Regions from separate parts of the Marinobacter sp. M-5 genome, predicted to be linked through region 1. Evidence: predicted binding sites of a transcription regulator. Region 1 holds the regulator's gene; each other region holds the start of a gene.
What was found. The regulator sigma-54, encoded in region 1, starts transcription at its own class of promoters, with help from an activator protein. The targets are predictions, from matches to a motif close to ANTGGCATNNANNTTGCTNT.
Positions count from the first base shown of each region.

Region 2: a site for sigma-54 is predicted at 3,257-3,276, ahead of glnA (glutamate--ammonia ligase). Genes of this name have one in related genera too.
Region 3: a site for sigma-54 is predicted at 5,458-5,477, ahead of R0125_RS13545 (CmpA/NrtA family ABC transporter substrate-binding protein). Genes of this name have one in related genera too.

Region 1 covers NZ_JAWJEK010000001.1:912,631-920,284, reverse strand. The annotation lists gene mlaE (lipid asymmetry maintenance ABC transporter permease subunit MlaE) at 1-588, opposite strand, end outside; gene R0125_RS04225 (ATP-binding cassette domain-containing protein) at 585-1,397, opposite strand; gene R0125_RS04220 (KpsF/GutQ family sugar-phosphate isomerase) at 1,615-2,613, shown strand; gene R0125_RS04215 (KdsC family phosphatase) at 2,624-3,181, shown strand; gene lptC (LPS export ABC transporter periplasmic protein LptC) at 3,195-3,812, shown strand; gene lptA (lipopolysaccharide transport periplasmic protein LptA) at 3,784-4,341, shown strand; gene lptB (LPS export ABC transporter ATP-binding protein) at 4,319-5,044, shown strand; gene R0125_RS04195 (RNA polymerase factor sigma-54) at 5,189-6,718, shown strand; gene hpf (ribosome hibernation promoting factor) at 6,804-7,112, shown strand; gene ptsN (PTS IIA-like nitrogen regulatory protein PtsN) at 7,212-7,654, shown strand, end outside.
Region 2 covers NZ_JAWJEK010000004.1:45,912-53,565, reverse strand. The annotation lists gene dtd (D-aminoacyl-tRNA deacylase) at 1-5, opposite strand, end outside; gene pip (prolyl aminopeptidase) at 87-1,049, opposite strand; gene typA (translational GTPase TypA) at 1,147-2,958, opposite strand; gene glnA (glutamate--ammonia ligase) at 3,428-4,831, shown strand; gene R0125_RS15560 (DUF4124 domain-containing protein) at 5,032-5,556, shown strand; gene glnL (nitrogen regulation protein NR(II)) at 5,823-6,914, shown strand; gene ntrC (nitrogen regulation protein NR(I)) at 6,914-7,654, shown strand, end outside.
Region 3 covers NZ_JAWJEK010000003.1:96,836-104,489, reverse strand. The annotation lists gene R0125_RS13565 (acyl-CoA dehydrogenase family protein) at 1-616, shown strand, start outside; gene R0125_RS13560 (acetyl-CoA C-acyltransferase) at 634-1,815, shown strand; gene R0125_RS13555 (sodium-dependent transporter) at 2,058-3,395, shown strand; gene R0125_RS13550 (sigma 54-interacting transcriptional regulator) at 3,382-5,289, opposite strand; gene R0125_RS13545 (CmpA/NrtA family ABC transporter substrate-binding protein) at 5,590-7,008, shown strand; gene ntrB (nitrate ABC transporter permease) at 7,011-7,654, shown strand, end outside.

The DNA.
Region 1 (7,654 bases):
CTGGGTGAAGCTCACCGAAGACTGCATATTACCCCAGAACGACCCTTCAAAGACCCCCAACCATTCAACACCCACCAACATGCCACCCCAGATCCCGACCACCGAGAAGATGGCCGCCAATATCGGCATGGCAATAAAACCGGCCCAGAGCCGGGGCGCGATCACCCGCCGCAATGGATCCACGCCCATCATTTCCATGCTGGACAACTGTTCAGTAGCTTTCATCAGACCAATTTCGGCCGTCAGCGCCGATCCTGCGCGCCCGGCAAACAGCAGGGCGGTCACCACCGGCCCCAGCTCGCGCACGAGCGTCAGCGCTATCATTTGTCCGATCGCCGCCTCTGAGCCGTAGTCACTGAGAATGGTGTAGCCCTGAAGCCCAAGTACCATGCCAATGAACAGGCCGGATACCACGATGATGGCCAACGACAGCACACCCACCGAATACAGCTGACGAACGAGCAGCGGGAAACCCACAGAAGGACGTGGCACACCGGTCAATACACCAGCGAGGAAACGCCCTGCCCGGCCCACAGTGGCAACCACATCGAGGCCCACGCGGCCGAGCGAAGCAATACGATCCATCATGCCGAACCTCCACCGAGTCCCCAGTCCGCTCCGGCGTCATCGGCCGGGTAGTGGAATGGCACCGGGCCGTCCGGGTGGCCGTTGAGAAACTGCTGCACCCGCTCGGAGGGGTGCTGCCTGAGTTCCTCGGGGGTGCCCTCTCCGATGATCTGGCCGTCGGCAACAATGCAGGCGTAGTGGCAGATACTGAGAGACTCAGGCACATCGTGTGACACCAGAACACTGGTCAGCCCCATCGACAGGTTCAGGTCCCGGATCAGCTTGACCAGAACGCCCATGGCGATGGGATCCTGGCCGGCGAACGGCTCGTCGTACATGATCAGCTCCGGATCCAGCGCGATACTGCGGGCCAGGGCCACCCGGCGGGTCATGCCACCGGAAAGCTCTGCCGGCATCAGACGCCGCGCACCGCGCAGCCCCACCGCCTCGAGCTTCATCAGCACGATGTCGCGGATCATGTCCTCCGGCAGCGCCGTGTGCACGCGCAACGGGAAGGCAACGTTCTCGAAAACGCTCAGGTCGGTAAACAGCGCGCCGCTCTGAAACAGCATGCCCATTTTTTCCCGCAGCGTGTACAACGCCTTACGCTTGAGCTGAGGAACCGGCTGCCCGGCCACCACGATGGAGCCGGAATCCGGCCGGAGCTGGCCGCCGATCAGCCGCAGCAACGTGGTCTTGCCGGTGCCGCTGGGCCCCATGATGGCGGTGATTTTGCCACGGGGGATGTCCAGACTGACACCATCGAAAATGCGTCGGCCCGAGCGGCTGAAAACCACGTCCCTCAGGGTTATGTAGGCGCCTGAATCCATAAACAGTCCCTTTCAGTGTGGGCTAACATTATGCGAAGCCGCGGTGAAGCTCAATCTGCACAAGATAAAATGTCCTGATGGCAACAATCAGATTCCCTGAACAAAAGCCCCGTAGCGACGGGAAGTGATATACTCCCGCCACATGACCAAGCCCCTGTGGCGACAAGGCCCTAACACGACGAAACCCAACGATGACAGAGTGCAAGCCGGAACCAGCATGAGCAACAGCAACAAGCCCACAGCCGACATCGAGCAGAAATACCGGGACGCAGCCATCCGCGCCATCGACATTGAAAAAGACGCCATCGCCGCGCTTTCGGATCGCATCGACGACGAATTCGTGCGGGCCTGCGAGGTTATCATGGCCTGTAAGGGTCGTGTGGTGGTGACCGGCATGGGTAAGTCCGGCCACATCGGCAACAAGATTGCCGCTACCCTCGCCAGTACGGGCACACCGTCTTTCTTTGTACACCCGGGCGAAGCCAGCCACGGCGACCTGGGCATGATTACCGGTCAGGACGTGGTCTTGGCCATCTCCAACAGCGGCAACACCAGTGAAGTAGTGACCATCCTGCCGTTACTGCGCCGCATGGGCGCACCGCTGATCAGCATGACCGGCAACGCGGATTCCACTTTGGCCAAAGAGGCCGTAGCCAATCTCGATGTCAGTGTTGCACTGGAAGCTTGCCCGCTCGGCCTGGCGCCCACCTCCAGCACCACCGCCACCCTGGTCATGGGCGATGCCCTGGCCGTGGCGCTGCTGGAAGCGCGAGGCTTCAGCGCCGAGGACTTCGCCTTCTCACACCCCGGCGGCAGCCTCGGCCGGCGATTGTTACTGCGGGTTTCCGACATCATGCACACCGGCGACCGGATTCCACGGGTTACCGGCGACACAACCCTCAGCGGCGCCCTGCTCGAGATTTCCCGCAAAGGGCTGGGCATGACCACCATTGTGGATGAAGCCGGTGAACTGACCGGAGTATTTACCGACGGCGATCTGCGCCGGACGCTGGATAAATCCATCGACGTGCACACCACCCCCATCAGCGACGTGATGACCCACAACGGCAAAACCATTCAGGCCGATCACCTGGCCGCGGAAGCCCTGAACATCATGGAAGAGCTGAAAATCAACGCGCTGCCGGTCACCGATGCAGACGGCCACCTGGTCGGCGCCATCAATATGCACGACCTGCTGCGCGCAGGCGTCATCTGAGGTGCCTGGCATGTCCGAATCCCTGCGTCCACAATGGCCGGCAAGACTTCTGAAGAAAGCGGCCAACATTCGTCTGCTGGCACTCGACGTCGACGGCATCATGACCGACGGCAAGCTGTTTTTCAGTGCCAACGGCGATGAGCTCAAGGGCTTCAATATCCTGGACGGCCTCGGCCTCAAACAGGTGATGGCCGCCGGCATTACCGTGGCGGTGATCACCGGGCGCTCGTCCCCCCTGACCCTGAAGCGGATGACCGACCTGGGCATCCCGCACCTGATGCAGGGGCGCGAAGACAAGCAGATCGCACTGCAGGAACTGGCGGACACCCTGGGCATCGAAGCGGAGGCCATTGCGTATATGGGAGACGACCTGCCCGACCTGCCCGCCATTCGCTTCGCAGGCCTGGGCATTACCGTTCCCAACGGTTACTGGCTGGTACGGGAGCAGGCCGATGTGTGCACCCTGGCCGCCGGCGGCAGCGGCGCGGTAAGGGAAGCCTGTGACCTGCTGCTGACAGCCATCGGCGAGCTTGACAGCACCCTTGCGCCCTACACCCGGGCCCACTGAGGATAACGCTGGCATGAACCGCAATCTCGTCTCCACCATGATGCTTGCCAATCATCCACTGCTGCGGGGAGTTGCGCTTGCCTGTACGGTTGTGGCCCTGATTGCACTGATGTGGCAGAGTGACGAACCCGTTCAACCGATCGATGCGGCAGCCCTTCGTGGCCAGTCTGAACCCGACGGCTTCGTGGTCAACGGCCGATACCTGTCATTCGACGATACCGGCAAGCTGACCGCGCGCTTCGAAAGCCCGCGAATTGAACAGTTTGAAGCCGACAATCTGGCCACCATGGAGTCGCCACGGGCGCAACTGTTCACCGAAGGCGAGACCGAACCCTGGCGACTGAGCGCGAATTCAGGCGTTCTGCAGGACAACAACGACCTGCTGGAGCTGGAGGGGAACGTTCATGTCATTCGCAACACCGAAGGCGGCCGCCAGGTGACGCTGACCACCACGCGACTGACGCTGGATAACGGCAGCCGCACGGTCTTTACCGACGCACCGGTGGAGCTGACCGATGCCTTCAGCGTTACCCGGGCAATCGGCATGAAGGGCTGGCTGGATGACCGCATACTCGAACTCGACTCACAAGTGGAAGGACGCTATGAGCCTGGCCAACAAGCCAAACCGTAAACTCATCGCCACGCTGGCAGCGCTGCTGTTTGCCGGCTCCGCCGCGGCGTTCAATCTGGACTCCAATGTACCCATTACCGTCAACGCGGATAACGCCAGGCTCGACGACGGCAAGGGCATTGCCACCTACACCGGCGATGTGGTGATGACCCAGGGCGAGACCGAACTGACCGCAGACCGGGTGGTGCTCTACCGGGATGAGACCGGCCTGCAGCGCATCGAAGCCTCCGGCCAGCCTGCGCACTACCGGCAGGCTGCCACAGAGGGCCAGGGCAAGACCGATGCGAAAGCACTGAACATCACCTATTCGGCACCCGAAAGCCTGCTGACGTTTGAAAAAGAAGCGGTCATCGAGCAGAACGGCAACCTGTTCCGGGGCGACATCATTCATTATGATAGCGTCCAGCGAGTGGTCACCGCCGAAGGTGCCGCAAACGACAACAATGGCAGCGGCCGAGTGGAAATGGTAATTCAGCCGCGCAGCCGCCAGAACACACAGGATCCGGATGGCAGTTCTCAGGGCCAGTAACCTGGCGAAAAGTTACAAGCAGAAGAAAGTGGTCATTGACGTCTCCCTGGAGATCCGCAGCGGCGAGATCGTTGGATTGCTGGGCCCCAACGGCGCCGGAAAAACCACCTGCTTCTACATGATTGTCGGGCTGGTTCCGGCGGACCACGGCCGCATCACCATCGACAGCCAGGACATCACACCCCTGCCCATGCACGGCCGGGCCCGCAAGGGTATCGGCTATTTGCCCCAGGAAGCGTCGGTTTTCCGCAAGCTGACCGTGCGCGACAACATCATGGCGATTCTGGAAACCCGCAAGGACCTCAGCAAGGCCGACCGCGATGCCAAGCTGGAGGAACTGCTGGAAGAGTTCCACATTACCCACATTCGTGACAGCGTCGGCATGGCGCTGTCCGGCGGCGAGCGGCGTCGGGTGGAAATCGCCCGCGCGCTGGCCATGGAGCCGGCGTTCATTCTGCTGGACGAGCCCTTTGCCGGGGTCGACCCGATCTCGGTCAGCGACATCAAGCAGATCATCCGCCACCTGCGCGACAAGGGTATCGGCGTGCTGATTACCGATCACAACGTGCGGGAAACCCTCGACATCTGCGAAAATGCCTACATTGTTTCCGGCGGCCACATCATCGCCTCAGGCAATTCCAGCGAGATTCTCGCTAATCAACAGGTGAAAGAAGTGTACCTCGGCAATGAGTTCCGGCTCTGATGTCATACTGGCCCCAATTGTCATGAACAAGACAAGCAAGTACACTCGGCAAAGAACTTGCTTGTTCGGGCAAGTGACCAGCATACATAGAATTTTTTGCAACCAGACAAAAGGCCGGTGCGATCGGGTGACGGATTCTGAACCATGGTTATGAAAGCGTCATTACAGCTGAAAATGGGTCAGAGCCTGACCATGACGCCGCAATTGCAGCAGGCGATCAGGCTTCTGCAGCTGTCAACGCTGGACCTCCAACAGGAGATCCAGCAGGCACTGGACTCCAACCCCATGCTCGAGACTCCGGAGGACGACGACACCCCGGAGGCGAATGACGATGCACGGGATACCGAGGCCGAGCAGGTCCAGGTAGAGGAGACTGCGGCTGCAGCCGAATCCGCCAGTGACTGGGACGAATCCGAGAACGGTCCCGACTGGGCATCCGAGAACGACATTCCCGACAACATTCCGGACGACCTGCCTGTCGACACCGCCTGGGACGACATCTACCAGTCTGCCCCGGCTCCGGCCTCTCGTAACGACGACGAGAATGACAGCGATTTCGAAACCCGCAATTCTCCTGCGGAAACCCTCCAGGATCACCTGGATTGGCAACTGAATCTCACGCCTCTGAACGAGCGGGACCGGGCCATTGCCCATGCCCTGATGGATGCGGTAGATGAGCGTGGGTATCTGACCTCGCCCATTGAAGAGATTCACTCCGGGCTGCTGGACGAAACCGAAGACGACCCGCTGGAGCTCGACGAAGTCGAAGCGGTACTGCATCGCCTGCAGCACTTTGACCCACCCGGCGTATTTGCCCGTGATCTGCAGGAGTGCCTGCTGATTCAGCTCAACCAGCTGCCGCCCGAGACACCCTGGCTGTCGCAGGCGCGCCTGGTGATCACCCATTACATTAACCTGCTGGGCAATCGTGACTACGCGCAACTGCTGCGCCGCAGCCGCCTCAAGGAAGACCAGCTGCGGGATGTCCTGACACTGATCACCAGTCTGAACCCGCGCCCGGGAGATTCCGTGGATCGGGCAGAGCCGGATTACGTCATCCCCGATGTGATCGTCCGCAAGCACAATGAGCGCTGGCGCGTCGAGCTGAACCCGGAAATCGCGCCACGCATCCGCGTGAACGCCAGTTACGCCTCGCTGATCAAGCGCGCTGACAGCAGCGCCGACAACACCTACCTGCGCGACCAGCTGCAGGAAGCCAAGTGGTTCATCAAGAGTCTGCAAAGCCGCAACGAGACGCTGCTGAAAGTCGCCACGCGGATTGTGGAGCACCAACAGGGCTTCCTCGATCAGGGCGAGGAATTCATGAAGCCGCTGATTCTGTCCGACATCGCCCAGGCGGTGGAGATGCATGAGTCCACCATCTCGCGGGTCACCACCCAGAAGTACATGCATACCCCCCGCGGCATCTTCGAGCTGAAATACTTTTTCTCCAGCCACGTCAGCACCGACGAGGGCGGAGAGTGTTCCTCCACCGCAATCCGTGCCATGATCAAGAAGCTGATTGCGGCAGAAACTCCGAAAAAGCCATTGAGCGATAGTAAAATTGCAGCCATGCTAGGAGAACAGGGCATCAAGGTAGCCAGACGGACAGTAGCCAAATATCGTGAGGCGATGCACATTCCGCCATCCAACGAGAGAAAGCGGCTGGTTTGACCCGACAGGATCCGCCGGTGGGACATTCGCCGGCACACCGTCAGCCCCTCATCCGGGGCGGGCACGATGACAACAGGAGACGCCTATGCAACTCAACATTTCAGGCCACCATGTAGAATTGACTCCCTCCCTGAAAGAATACGTGTCAGGCAAATTTGAAAAGCTCGAGCGCCACTTCGATCACATCAGCAACTGCCAGGTCACACTGGAAGTTGAGAAGGTGCGCCAGCTTGCGGAGGCAACTCTCCATGTCATCGGTGGTGAGATTCACGCAAAGGCAGAGAGTGAGGATATGTACGCCGCTATTGATGCATTGGTCGATAAGCTGGACCGTCAGATCCTCAAGCACAAGGAAAAGAACGTTGATCGCATGCACGGTAACGGCGCTCGCTAGGGCACTGCTTTACCAGCACTCAACCTGATCGAGCTGCGGCATGACACACGTGCCGCAGCCTTTTTTTTACGGAAACCTTCACGGAACTAAAGTCGATCCATGAGCGACACGTCCCTGACTATCGAAACCATTCTTTCCCCGGAGCTGACCCTTTGCCGGGTGGCCGCGTCCAGCAAGAAGCGGGTTCTGGAATTTATTGCAGAGCTTGTGAACCAGCAGGACGCCACACTCAGCGAAACGCAGATCTTCAACAATCTGATTTCCCGGGAAAGGCTTGGCAGCACTGGTATCGGCGAGGGCATTGCCATCCCTCACTGTCGCCTGGAAGGGCTTGACCGGGTGATCGGTGTGCTCCTGACCCTGGAAGACGGGGTGAGTTTTGACGCCATCGACAATCAGCCGGTAGACCTGGTGTTTGCCCTCATCGTTCCCAAGGAGGCCACCAGCGAACACCTCGAACTGCTCAGCCAGCTGGCGGAGAAGTTCAATGACCGGAATTTCTGTGATCAACTGCGGCAGTGCAGCGATGCCCCGGCGCTCTT
Region 2 (7,654 bases), on a different contig from region 1:
TTCATCTAACTCCCTGTGGAAGGACCATTAACAAGTGGCAAGAGTGTATCCATGGGGTTACAGGACCGCAACCCCGAAAGGGCAATTCAGGCCAACGTCCCATTCACGTCAGCGGCCACTTCATCCACGCCACGAATGAGCGCATCAATGATGGCCGGCTCCGAGGCCGAATGGCCCGCGTCACGGATAATTCTCAGGTCGGCTCCGGGCCAGGCCGCCGTCAGTGCGAGGGCGTTATCCAGCGGGCACACCATGTCATAGCGCCCATGCACAATGACGCCAGGAATGCCGGCGAGTTTGCCGGCGTCACGCACGATCTGGTCAGGCTCGAGGAACGCCTGATTCATGAAGTAGTGGCACTCGATCCGCGCTAATGCGATGGCAACGTGGGGATGACCGAAATGCTCAACCACACGGGGATTCGGATGCAGAGTGGCACAACGGCCCTCCCAGATTGACCAGGCCTTGGCCGCCTGAATCTGCTCAAGCTCGTTGCTGCTGGTCAACCGTCTGTAGTAAGCAGACACCAGATCGCCGCGTTCGTCTTCGGGAATGGGCGCGAGGAAATCCTCCCAGTAATCCGGGAAAATCCGGCTGGCACCCTCCTGGTAGAACCAGTGTATGTCTCTCGGGCGGCACAGAAAGATTCCCCGCAACACCAAACCAAGAACCCGCTCGGGAAACGCCTGGGCGTACACCAGACTGAGCGTGGAACCCCAGCTGCCGCCGAACAGCAGCCAGCGCTCGATACCCAGAAAGGTGCGAACCGCTTCCATATCCGATACCAGCCGGTCGGTGCTGTTGCCTTCCAGTTCGGCGAGGGGGGTTGATCGTCCAGCTCCGCGCTGGTCCATCAAAATAATGCGGTAGCGCTCCGCATCGAAGAAGCGTCGATGATAATCCTCACACCCGCCGCCGGGCCCGCCATGCACTACCAGCACCGGCATGCCTTGTGGATTACCGCTTTCTTCGACGTACAATTCATGCGGCGGATCCACCGCAATTCGGTGCTGGGCGTTGGGCTTGATGTCTGGGTACAGCGTGAGCATCGGGGGCTCCGGGACGAAGGTATACCCGGAGTGTAGCTGAAGTTAAAAAAAAGGGCGGGCCATTTCGGGCCCGCCCTTCTGTTTCGCCGAACGCTGCTTACTTCTTGTTCGCGCGCTTGCGCTCGTTCTCGGTCAGCAGTTTCTTGCGCAAACGGACCGACTTCGGCGTGACTTCTACCAGCTCATCGTCGTCGATAAATTCCAGCGCCTGCTCGAGGGTGAACTTGATCGGCGGTACCAGAGCAATCACCTCGTCCTTACCGGACGCACGCATGTTGTCCAGCTTCTTGCCCTTGGTGGGGTTCACCACCAGATCGTTATCACGGCTGTGGATACCGCACAGCTGGCCCTCGTAGATTTCCTGGCCCGGATCAAGGAACAGCTTGCCGCGGCTCTGAAGGGTCTCCAGAGAGTAGGTCAAAGCAGTGCCGGTCGCCATGGACACCAGTACGCCGTTCTGACGATTGGTCACGTCACCACCCTTGATCGGACCGTAATGGCTGAACGTGGACGTCAGAATGCCGGAACCGGAGGTCATGGTCAGGAACGAGTTCCGGAAACCGATCAGGCCACGAGCCGGGATGGTGTACTCCAGACGCATACGACCCTTGCCATCCGGAATCATGTTGGTCATGTCACCCTTACGAAGCCCCATCTGCTCCATCAGAGCACCCTGATGCTGCTCTTCGATGTCAACGATCACGTTTTCGTAAGGCTCCTGCTTAACACCGTCGATCTCACGAATGACCACTTCCGGCCGTCCGACGGCCAGCTCGAAATTCTCGCGGCGCATGTTCTCGATCAGAACCGACAGGTGCAGCTCACCGCGGCCAGACACCTTGAACTTGTCCGCGGAGTCGCCTTCTTCCACACGCAGCGCCACGTTGTGCAGCAGTTCTTTCTCCAGGCGCTCCTTGATGTTGCGGCTGGTGACGAACTTGCCTTCCTTACCGCAGAAGGGCGAATCATTAACCTGGAACGTCATGGATACTGTTGGCTCGTCCACCGTCAGCGGAGGCAGGGCCTCAACACTGCTCTGATCACAGAGGGTGTCAGAGATGTACAGCTCATCCAGACCGCTGACACAGACGATATCGCCGGCCTGAGCCTCTTCCACTTCAACGCGCTGCAGACCCGAGTGCCCCATGATCTTGAGAATCCGGCCCTGGCGCTTCTTGCCGTCAGCGCCAATCGCGGTTACCGGGGAGTTGGTCTTGATCTTGCCGCGCGTAATACGGCCGATGCCGATCACGCCCAGGAAGCTGTTGTAGTCCAACTGGGAAATCTGCATCTGGAACGGGCCATCCAGATTGACGGCAGGCGCCGGAACGTGGTCAACGATGGCCTGGAATACCGCGTCCATGTTGTCGTCCAGCTTTTCGTGATCCATGCCGGCAATACCGTTCAGGGCACTGGCGTACACGATCGGAAAATCGAGCTGTTCGTCGGTGGCACCGAGGTTGTCGAACAGATCAAACACCTGATCAACGACCCAGTCCGGACGAGCGCCCGGGCGGTCAATCTTGTTGACCACAACAATCGGGTGAAGGCCGGCATCGAACGCTTTCTGCGTCACGAAGCGGGTTTGCGGCATCGGGCCATCTATGGAGTCGACCACCAGCAGTACACAGTCGACCATGCTCATGACCCGCTCCACCTCGCCACCGAAATCGGCGTGGCCCGGGGTGTCTACGATGTTGATGTCGTAGCCATTCCATTTCAGTGCGGTGTTCTTGGCCAGGATGGTAATGCCACGTTCTTTTTCCTGGTCGTTGGAATCCATCACCCGCTCACTTTCGAGCTCTTTGCGATCCAGTGTGCCCGACTGACGGAGCAACTGGTCAACCAGGGTGGTTTTACCGTGGTCAACGTGGGCGATAATGGCGATATTACGAAGTTTTTCAATCACAAAAATAATCCTGCGGCATGTACGGAGCTTCCCTGCAAAGTATTTCCCGATTTGGCATCCGAAAAGCAGCAGGGTATAAATGAAGCGGCGCGCAGTATATCGAAAACTCGATGTCGTTAATATGAAGAAAAACGCCTATTCGCTCAATTCGACCTGCGCACTAATTTGGGTCATGCTCACGCCTGGCGCACCAACATGACGCACCAATGAAGTGCAGAGGGACGGCAGCAGCGAACCTATGCGCGCCAAAAAAGGCCGAACTCCTTGCAGTTGCGCTGTTCTGGCGCACATGAATCAAATTGGCAAGGCAATTGCTTGACCTGAGACAGCCGATTTTGAAGGTAAGACGCCGCCGCTTTTGGTAAGCTGCCCCGACCTCAATAACAGATCGGAAGTCAGCGTCGCTGAACGATCCGGCATAACGAACATGAAATCACCCGCGCAGCGGGTAACACGATGGAGCATGCACATGTCCAAGACAGTTGATTTGATCAAAGAACACGAAGTCAAATGGGTTGACCTGCGTTTCACCGACAGCCGCGGTAAAGAGCAGCACGTGACCCTGCCCGCCAGCGAAGTGAACGACGACTTCTTCACGGATGGCAAGATGTTCGACGGCTCCTCTATTGCCGGCTGGAAAGGCATCAACGAATCCGACATGATCCTGATGCCGGACGACAGTACATCTGTTCTTGATCCGTTCACCGAAGAAACCACGCTGAACATCACCTGCGACATCGTTGAACCCTCAACCATGCAGGGTTATGAGCGTGACCCGCGCTCCGTTGCACGTCGTGCCGAAGAGTATCTGAAGTCCACCGGCATTGCCGATGGCGCGCTGTTTGGTCCCGAGCCCGAGTTCTTTGTCTTCGATTCAGCCAAGTGGAAGACCGATATGCAGGGCTCCATGTACGAGCTCTACTCTGAAGAAGCGGCGTGGGTTTCCGGCGAAGATTTCGATCGCAACAACATCGGTCACCGCCCGGGCGTCAAAGGCGGCTACTTCCCGGTTCCGCCGGTAGACAGCCTGCATGACCTGCGTGGCGCCATGTGTGCAGCCATGGAATCCATGGGCCTGGACATCGAGGTTCATCACCACGAGGTCGGTACTGCTGGCCAGTGTGAAATCGGCGTTGGCGCCAACACCCTGACCAAGAAGGCTGACGAAGTTCAGATCCTCAAGTACTGCGTACATAACGTCGCTCACGCTTACGGCAAAACAGCGACGTTCATGCCCAAGCCGGTGGTTGGTGACAACGGTTCCGGCATGCACGTTCACATGTCCCTGAGCAAAGACGGCAAAAACCTGTTTGCCGGCGACAGCTACGCGGGCCTGAGCGAATCTGCCCTGTACTACATCGGCGGTGTGATCAAGCACGCCAAGGCTATCAACGCCTTCACCAACAGCTCCACCAACTCCTACAAGCGTCTGGTTCCGGGCTTCGAAGCTCCGGTTATGCTGGCCTACTCTGCCCGCAACCGCTCCGCTTCGATCCGTATCCCGTACGTGAACAGCCCTAAGGCTCGTCGTATCGAAGTTCGCTTCCCTGACCCGTCAGCCAACCCGTACCTGGCATTCGCCGCGCTGATGATGGCCGGCCTCGACGGCATTCAGAACAAGATCCACCCTGGCGATGCTATGGACAAGGATCTGTACGACCTGCCGAAGGAAGAAGCTCTGAACATTCCGAAGGTTGCAGAAACCCTGGCGGAAGCTCTGGACTGCCTGGAAGCCGACCACGAGTTCCTGACCCGCGGTGGCGTGTTCACCGAAGACATGATCGGCGGCTACATCGATCTGAAGCGTGGCGAAGTTGAGCGCATCAACATGACCACTCACCCGGTCGAGTTCGAGCTGTACTACTCCTGCTAACAGCGGCTGCTGTCGACAGGTAAGGAATGACTCTCGGGTCATTCCGCGAAAAAGCCCCGCTCCGGCGGGGCTTTTTTTGTGAGCTACGACACAGTCACTGCGGCCCTTAACGATATGTAACTCTTTGAACCCGAGAGACCGTTGAAAACCCACCGCCGGCGACTGATAATCGAATCAAACCCCAATAACAGGTTAGTGGCATGAACATACGGCTTGGAATCTTTGTTGGCATTTTTCTCATCGGTGCCGCCCCGGCCCTCGCGGAGGTCTACCGCAACGTCGATGCCCAAGGCAACGTCACCTTCTCGGATGAGCCGTCAGACGGAGCAGAGGAGGTCAAGGTCAAGCCTGTCACCACCGTCACGCTACCAAAGCCGGCAGATGTTCAGGAACCGGAGAGGCTGAGGCGGCAGGTGGAAGAGGAAGGTGCCGCCTACGACAGCGTGCGCATTATTGCCCCCAATGACGACGAGGCATTCCACAGTGGCAGTGGGGATGTGGCCTTCCGGGTGGCCAGTGAGCCTGCGCTGAAAAGAGGCCATCGCTATGAGGTAACGCTCGATGGCCAGCCCGTCGGCCAGACGGCTTCCGACACCGTCACGGTTCGCAACGTATTTCGCGGCACCCACAACGCCGGCGTCAACATCATCGACGAGAAGGGTGTTCAGGTAAAATCCGGCGAATCCATCCGCTTTACTATTCATCGTCCCTCCGTCAATAACTGACCCACCAAAGTCTGTGCGCACCAGTATAGTGCGCGCGCACCATAAAAAAGCCATACTCTGATCGCGAACGGGGCGCTCTTTCCGCTACCCTCTGGCAGCCTTTGCCAAAACGCACTACGTAATTGCGTCCGCACAGGCTGTCCGGGCCACGTGCTCGTTAAGCGGGCACGCAAACTGAACCGAATTCGGAAACTGGTTCAGTTTTTGCAGAACTGCGTTGCAAGACCGGGAAGTACGCAGCAATGCCAATCGATCGAGACAGCAGCATGGCACTCTTACAAACCAAAGCCTCCGGCTACAAGAACATTCTGGATAGCCTGACCACCGCCGTTCTGGTGATCGAGGATGGCCTGCGTATCCAGTACCTGAACCCGGCCGCCGAGAGCCTGTTCGAAACCAGCAACACCCGAAGCCAGGGCCTGCCCATCCGGGACATTCTGGTGGACTCCGAAGACGCACTGACCACACTGCACGCCGCGGCCGAGAACGGGCACTCCTACACCCGGCGGGAGGCGGAATTCGTGCTCACCAGCGGCACGCGACTCACTGTGGACTATTCGGTATCACCGGTCAGCCTCGACCCCAACGAATTGCTGATTGAGATTCAGCCCCGGGATCGGCTGCTCCGTATCAGCCGTGAGGAAGACATTATTTCGCAACAGGAAACCACCCGCATCCTGGTACGTGGTATGGCCCATGAGATCAAGAACCCGCTGGGCGGCATCCGCGGTGCCGCCCAGTTGCTCGACCGGGAGCTGGATGACGAAGGCCAGCGGGAGTACACCCAGGTCATCATCGACGAGGCGGACCGTCTGCGCTCTCTGGTAGACCGCATGCTCGGCCCCAACAAAGCGCTGAAGCTGGCGCCCACCAACGCTCACGAAGTGCTGGAGCGGGTCAAAACCCTGCTGGAAGCCGAAAGCCGCGGGCGGCTCCAGTTCCGCCGGGACTACGACCCCAGCCTGCCGGAGTTCTATGGTGACAAGGAGCAACTGATTCAGGCGTTCCTGAACATTGCCCGAAACGCCATGGAAGCGGCGTTTGAAAACCAGGCCGAACAGAGCGGTGACGAGCCGCCCACCATTACCTTCCGCACTCGCGCCCTGCGGCAATTTACCATTGGCCACAAGCGTCATCGCCTGGTCTGCCGGATTGACGTGATCGATAACGGCCCCGGCATTCCGCCGGAGCTGTTGCAAAATATTTTCTACCCGATGATCAGCGGCCGTGCCAGCGGCACCGGCCTGGGCCTTTCGATTACCCAGAGCATCATCGGGCAACACCACGGGCTGGTTGAATGCAAGAGCGAGCCCGGCAAAACCGACTTCATCATCTTCCTGCCCCTGGAGGACAACTAATGAGCCAACCGGCAAACGTCTGGATCATAGACGACGATCGCAGTATTCGCTGGGTGCTGGAGCGCGCCCTTAATCAGGCCGGTATGCAACCCCGGGTTTTCGACAGCGGCGAAAGCATCATGATGCGGCTGGAGCACCAGCAGCCCGACGCCATCATCAGCGATATCCGCATGCCGGGTGTCGATGGCATTACCCTGCTCTCCCAGATCGTAGAGGCCTACCCAGACCTGCCGGTCATCATCATGACCGCTCACTCCGACCTGGAAAGTGCGGTCACCAGCTACCAGACCGGCGCTTTCGAGTATCTGCCCAAACCATTCGACGTGGACGATGCCGTTGCCCTGGTCAAGCGGGCCGTTGCTCACAGCCATGAGCGACGTGCAACGTCGGAACCGCAGGTTGAAAGTACTCAGCGCAACACCGAGATCATCGGTGAAGCCCCGGCGATGCAGGAAGTGTTCAGAGCCATCGGGCGTCTTTCCCATTCCAACATCACGGTTTTGATTAACGGCGAAAGTGGCACAGGCAAAGAGCTGGTCGCGCAGGCGCTTCACAACCACAGCCCCCGTGCCAACCATCCGTTTATTGCCCTGAACATGGCAGCCATTCCCAAGGACCTGATCGAATCCGAGCTGTTCGGCCACGAGAAAGGCGCCTTCACCGGCGCCGGCGCCGCGCGCCAGGGGCGTTTCGAGCAGGCCAACGGCGGCACCCTGTTCCTGGACGAAATCGGTGACATG
Region 3 (7,654 bases), on a different contig from region 1:
TGCCCGTGGCATCAGCCTGTTCCTGGTCGACACCTCGCTGCCGGGTTACAGCAAGGGCCGTAATCTGGACAAGATCGGCCAGCACTCCGGCGACACCTCGGAGATGTTCTTCTCCGATATGCGGGTTCCGGCCTCTGCGCTTCTGGGTGAGGAAGGGCAGGGTTTCATGTACCTGATGCGGGAACTGCCCCGCGAGCGGCTGGTGATCGGCGCCCTTGGTGTGGCAGCGGCCCGCGGCTCCCTCGACCTGACCATTGCCTATGCCCAGGAGCGGGAGCTGTTCGGCCAGAAACTGGCGCAACTGCAGAACACCCGTTTTGAAATCGCCCGCATGGAAACCGATTACCGGGTGAACAAGGCCTTCGTGGACCAGTGCATCGATCAGTACGACCGCGGCGAACTGGATGCCCCGACGGCTTCCATGGCCAAGTACAGTGCCACGGAAATGCAGTGCCGGGTGGCGGACGGCTGCCTGCAGCTGTTTGGTGGCTACGGTTACACCACCGAGTACCCGATTTCCCGGAACTTTATTGATGCCCGGGTGCAGCGGATTTACGGCGGCACCTCGGAAGTGATGAAAGAGATCATTGCCCGTTCGGTACTGGGCAAAGCCTGATTGAGTGAGGAACCGTTATGAGTGACAACAGCGTTGTGATTGCAGGCTCCGCCCGCACCCCCATGGGCGGCATGATGGGCTCCCTGAGCTCGGTGCGTTCGCCGCAGCTGGGGGCGGTCTCCATCAAGGCGGCCATTGAGCGCTCCGGCCTGCAGCCGGCGGATATCCAGGAAGTGATCATGGGCTGCGTGCTGCCCGCCGGCCTGGGCCAGGCCCCGGCGCGCCAGGCCTCCCGTGCCTCCGGCATCCCCGACAGCTCCGGCTGCACCACTATCAACAAGATGTGCGGCTCCGGCATGCAGGCGGTGATCATGGCCCACGACCAGATCAGGGCCGGCACCAACAACATCATGATCGCCGGCGGCATGGAAAACATGAGCCAGGCCCCGTACCTGTTGCCGAAAGCCCGCGGCGGTATGCGCATGGGCCACGGCCAGGTGATGGACAGCATGTTCCTCGACGGCTTGGAAGACGCCTACGAGGGCGGCCTGATGGGCGTCTTCGCCCAGCGCACCGCCGACAAGTACGACATCAGCCGCCAGGCGATGGATGAGTTTGCCATCGGCTCCCTGCAGAAATCCCTGGCGGCCATCGAAAACGGCTGGTTTCGCGACGAGATCGTCCCGGTCACCGTCGCCGGCCGCGGTGGCGACACCGAGGTGGGCGTGGACGAGCAGCCGGGCAACGCCAAACCGGAGAAAATCCCGCACCTGAAGCCGGCCTTTGCCAAGGACGGCTCGGTTACGGCCGCCAATTCCAGCTCCATCAGCGACGGCGCCTCCGCCCTGGTTCTGGCCTCCGCCGCCGAAGCCGACGCCCGGGGCCTGACACCCCAGGCGCGCATCGTGGCCCACGCCACCCACGCCCGTTTGCCCGCCGAGTTCACCCTGGCCCCCATCGGCGCCATCGAGAAGGTCCTGAACAAAGCCGGCTGGTCCGTTGACGACGTGGACCTGTTCGAAATCAACGAAGCCTTCGCGGTGGTCACCCTGGCGGCCATTAACGAGCTCAAGCTTCCGGCGGAAAAGGTCAACGTCCACGGCGGCGCCTGCGCACTGGGCCACCCGATCGGTTCCTCCGGTTCCCGGATCATCATTACCCTGATGAATGCTTTGCGTCAGCGTGGCCTCAAGCGTGGGGTTGCGTCGCTGTGTATTGGGGGTGGCGAGGGGACTGCTGTTGCTCTTGAGTTGATTTGATCTGGGAGGTCGCGGTCCTTTGTAGCCTGCCGGTTGAGGGCCAGGCCTGCGGGGTGGCAGGCCCGCGCCGAGAGACCTACGAACTATTCCGACCTGCAAACCCCCTCTGCTTTTAACCTTTAGCCCGCGTACCCGCCCGCACGAGTCAAACCTGGGCCACGTTGACCCCGATCATGCGCCAAAACGGCTCATTTGCTAGGCTCCAAGGCAGGGAAGACATCGCAAACGGAGATCGGAGCGCCGTGCCAAAACGCCACGAGTTTATTGAAGAGTCCCGCAAACAATGGAGCTCGGAGCCCGCTTTTGTGGCCTCCATGGCCGCTGCCGCAGTCGGCCTCGGGAATCTGTGGCGGTTTCCCTACATGGTGGGGGAGAACGGGGGTGGCGCGTTTGTGGTGGCTTACCTGCTGGCGCTGATTGTGGTGGTGCTGCCCATCATGATTCTGGAGGTGTCCGCCGGCCGGCTCTCCAAGGGCAGCACGGTGCAGACCTACCGGCAGGTCAACCGCTTTGGCGTGGTGTACGGCTGGTTTGTCGTGCTGATTACCATGGCCATTACCAGCTACTACCTGGTGATCACCGGTTGGACGCTGGGCTATGCCGTGGACGCGGCCACCGACGACCTGCGGGTGTTTGGTGAATTCAGCGCCGGCTATAACTCGCTCTGGTATTTCATCGCAGTCACTCTGCTCGGGGCAATTATCCTGGCCCGGGATGTGAAAGCCATTGAGCAGATGTCCAAGATCCTCATGCCGGTGTTGCTGGTGGTGATGATCGGGCTGGTGGTCTTTGCCAGCCGCACGCCTGGCTGGGAGCAGACCAAGGATTTCTTTTTTCAGGTGGACTGGAGCCGGCTGGCCAGTGGCACGCTGTGGGCGTTTGCATTCGGCCAGGCGTTCTACACGCTGGCCATCGGGCAGGGCTATCTGGTGACCTACGGCAGCTTTATCCCGCGCCAGACCCACGTACCCCGGGCCTGCCTGGTGGTGGCCGGCACGGAGACCAGCGTGGCCCTGCTGGCCGGCTGGATGATCTTTCCGTTTGTTTTCAGTTTCGGCATGGAGCCGGCGGAGGGCAGCCAGCTCGCGTTTGTTACCCTGCCCCGTGTGTTTGCAGATGTGGCGGGCGGCTACTGGGTTGGCGTTCTGTTTTTCGGGTTGTTCTTTCTGGCTGCATTCAGTTCCAGCCTTGCCGGGCTGAAGGTGATGATCGCGGCGGTAGCGGAGGAGTTCCGGTTACGCAACACCACGGCGGTGGCCCTGGTCACCGTGGTGATGTTGGTGCTGGGTACGGCCTCGGCCCTGAGCTTCACGCCACTGGAGTGGACCATTGCCGGTGAGCCGGTGCTGGATGTGATTGACCGGGTGGCCGGCGGCAATGTGATCATCTTCTCCGGGGTGCTGGGTGCTGCGATGTTCTGCTGGTTTATCCCACCGTCGAAGATCCGCACGGTGTTGGGCACCGAGAGCCGCTGGTGGGAATGGCGCATCTACCTCGTCGGGCGTTATCTGCCGCTGGTGATGGTGCTCTGGATCGTGATTACGTACGCCCTGAATCAGGTCGGTGTCACGCCGACCTGACCTGGAACTGTCGCGGCTCGATTTTCAGTTTTTTCAACCGTGAGGTCAGGGTGGTGGGCTTCACCCCCAGCAGCGCCGCGGCTCCGTCGTCCCCGAACACCCGCCCGGCGCTCATCGTCAGGGCGCGGGTCAGATTCTGTTTTTCCAGTTCCCTGAGTTCCCGCTCGGTCATCAGGTCGCCCTGATAATGGCGGGCCGGCGGCGCTTGCGCGGTCACCGGTCGGGCGCTGGAGTCGGAGCCGGCCAGGTCGAGATCGAGGTGGCCGTCAGCGGTGATCACCTGGCGCTCGATCACGTTCTCCAGTTCCCGCACGTTACCCGGCCAGTGGTAGGCCTTCAGGGTTTCCACGTCGCCTTCCTTCAGCGCCAGGGGCGGGCGATTGAATTTCTGGCAGGCGCGGTTGAGGAATTCCTGGGCGAGGATGGGAATGTCCTCCTGGCGCCGCCGCAGCGGCACGGATTCGATGGGAAACACGTTGAGGCGGAAGTAGAGATCTTCACGGAAGGTTTTGGCCTGCACTTCCGCCTTCAGGTCCCGGTTGGTGGCGGCGATGACCCGCACATCCACCGCGCGGGTGTGGTTTTCGCCCACCCGCTCGAACTGCTGATCCTGCAATACTCTCAGCAGTTTACCTTGCAGTTCCAGAGGGATTTCCCCCACCTCATCCAGAAACAGGGTACCGCCGTCCGCCAGTTCGAACCGGCCCACCCGGTCACTGACTGCGCCGGTGAAGGCCCCGCGGATGTGGCCGAAGAACTCACTCTCGAAAAGGTCTTTCGGAATGGCGGCGCAGTTGACCCGTATCAGTGGTCGGTCACGGCGGGTGCTGGACTGATGAATGGCGCGGGCGATCAGCTCCTTGCCGGTACCGGATTCGCCGGTGACCAGAACATTGGCGTCGGTAGGGGCAACCATACCGATGCGGCGCACGATGGCCTTGATGGCGTCGCTCTGGCCAAATATCTCGTGAAAGTGGTATTCCGCACTGAGCTCTTCCTGCAGGTAAGCGTTTTCCATTTCCAGCCGGTGTTTGAGACTCTCCACTTCCTCCAGGGCTTTCTGCAGCTCCTTCTGGGCCTGCAGCCGCGGGGAGATGTCCCGGAACACAACCACTGCGCCCACCGGGTGGCCGTTGTCCAGGATGGGCGTGCTGGTGTATTCCACCGGGAAACCGGTGCCGTCCTTGCGCCAGAACCAGTCCTCGCCCACCCGTTTGATGCTGGCGTCCCGAAAGGCGGCGTAAATAGGGCACTCTTTCAGTGGATAGAGGCTGCCGTCCTCGTGAGAGTGGTGGACCACACGATGAATGACCCGACCCATAAGCTCATCAATGCGCCAGCCCAGCATGCGCTCCGCTGCCGGGTTGGCGAAGGTGGTGCGGCCCTCGGCATCCACGCCGTAAATACCTTCCCCGACGGCGTGAAGAATCAGCTGGTTCTCACGCTCCATGTCCTTGAACAGCTCTTCTACCCGCCGCCACTCCAGCAGCCCGCCACGATGATAATGGTTGGCGTCGTGGCGCTCCCGCAGCGTTCGTAACTGGCGACGGTCCCGCAGCAACAGCAGCAGCTCCTGGGATTCTGCTTCACCGACCCGTGAGGCGGAAATCTCCAGCTCAACGGTGTGGCCGTCCCGGTGTTTGACCATGAAATCCCGGCTCCAGCCGTGGCTGCGGAACAGGGTTTCCTCGGTGAAAGCAATCAACTGGGGGCGTTGGTCGGCGAACAAGCGGGTACAGGGGGTGCTTTTCAGGGACTGCCGGTCGATACCCATCAACCGGCCCATGGCACTGTTGGCAGCAACGATCAGATCCTGGGCGGCATCCACCAGCAATGCGGCCTCCGGCAGGTGGTCTATCCAGGCATGGTTGTTGACGGGGTGTTCCGGGTGCATGGGGCTGTCCTCGTTAATCATGAAAACAACAGAACAAACCCCGTGCCAACTATGAAAAATCGTAGCGATGCCTACGAAATCTCGTTTATTACGATAATTCGTAGTGGGTGTGTTCAGAAAGGATAAATAAAAGAGCTTTGAAAACATGGGTTTAAAAAAATATCGGTAGTTGGCACAAACCCTGCGATATCTCTCCCAGAACGCGCAACCGCCCCGGCCTGATGTGCTCGGGGGTCAGAGTCGCCAATTGGTTGCACTGCAAGAGTGCACAACATCATCCGAGAGAAGGGAGAGTGCCCCATGACCACGAAAAGCCTTGGCAATCCGTTTGACGGCGACAAGTCGTTGATTCATGCAAAAACCTGCGGCTGCCCGGAATGCAAGACCGGGCAGAACGCCCCGTCGACCTCGTTGAACCTGCAGTCGGCCCCCCGCCAGGACGCTACCGAGGGCGCCATGGACTCCGAGGCGATGATGGACCGGGCGATTGAGAGCGCGGTGGTGCGCTCGGTATTCGGTCACAACGACCACTCTCGCCGCAGCTTCATGAAAATGATGGGCGCCGGTTCAGCGGCTGCGCTGGTCTCCACCGTATTCCCGCTCGATAAAGCCAAGGCGGCGGTGAAGGAATCCCTTGGCAAGCTCGAGAAGACCAAGCTGAACGTCGGGTTCGTGCCCATCACCTGTGCCACGCCGATCATCATGGCGCATCCCATGGGCTTTTATGAGCGCTATGGTCTTGACGTCACCGTGACCAAAACCGCTGGCTGGGCGGTGGCGAGGGACAAATCCCTGGCGGGCGAATACGACGCCTCCCACATGCTCACCCCGATGCCCCTGGCCATGAGCATGGGTGCAGGGTCGACCCCGGAGCCGTTTATCATGCCTGCGGTGGAGAACATCAACGGTCAGGCCATCGTTCTGCATGTGGATCACAAAGACAAGCGCGATCCCAAACAGTGGAAAGGCTTCAAGTTCGGGGTGCCTTTCGAGTACTCCATGCACAACTTCCTGCTTCGCTACTACCTGGCTGAGAACGGTATCGACCCGGATAAAGACGTGCAGATCCGTGTGGTACCGCCACCCGAGATGGTCGCTAACCTGCGGGCCGGTAACCTCGACGGTTATTTGTCGCCGGATCCGTTCAACCAGCGTGCCGTGTGGGAAAAAGTAGGCTTTATCCACATGCTCACCAAGGATATCTGGGAAGGTCATCCCTGCTGTGCCTTTGCCTGTAGCCAGAAGTTCGCCACCGAGAATCCAAACACTTATGGTGCGCTGCTGCGAGCGATCATCGACGCCACCCAGTACTCCAACATTCCCGAGAACCGTAAGGAAATTTCCGAGGCCATTGCGCCCAAGAACTATCTGAACCAGCCGGTACCGGTGATTCAACAGGTTCTCACGGGTCGCTATGCCGATGGCCTGGGCGAGGTGAAAAACGTGCCGGACCGCATCGACTTTGACCCGTTCCCGTGGCACTCCATGGGGGTGTGGATTCTGACCCAGATGAAGCGTTGGGGTTATATCGAAGGCGACGTGGACTACAAGGGCATTGCCGAGCAAGTCTACCTGGCCGGCGAAACCGGGAAGATTATGGAGGAGCTGGGTTACAGCGCTCCGAGCGAGACCTACAAGACTCACACCATCATGGGCAAGACCTTTGATCCGGAAAGTGCGGAAGAGTACACCCGCAGCTTTGCCATCGGGAGGGTGTGATCGTGGCTTCCCTGAATGTGCGGGCGGCGCTGTTGTCGGTGTCGTTTCTGATCCTGGCCCTGGGCATCTGGGAGATGGCGACCCAGCCTCCGGAAGCGCAGACCGGTATGACCGAGTATGAAATGCTGATGGGCGGTGCTGATCAGGAATCCCGGGTGCCGCCACCGTCAGCGGTGATCAAGCTCGCCTGGGCCGAGCTGTCCGACCCGTTCTATGACGCCGGGGCGAACGATAAGGGCATCGGCATTCAGCTGGGTTACTCGGTTTACCGGGTGCTCACCGGCTACCTTGCGGCCATGGCCATCGCACTGCCCATTGGCTTTCTGATCGGCATGTCACCGCTCATGTACAAAGCCCTTAACCCATATATCCAGGTGTTGCGGCCGATTTCACCGCTGGCCTGGATGCCGCTGGCGCTGTTCATCATTCAGGATTCCGATGCCTCCGCCATCTTTGTCATCTTCATCTGCTCGATCTGGCCCATGTTGCTCAACACCGCCTTTGGCGTGGCCAATGTGCGGCAGGATTGGGTGAACGTGGCCCGTACCCACGAGCTGGGGCCTTTGCGCACCGCCATCACGGTGATCCTGCCGGCTGCGGCGCCCACCATCCTGACCGGTATGAGGATCTCCATCGGTATCGCCTG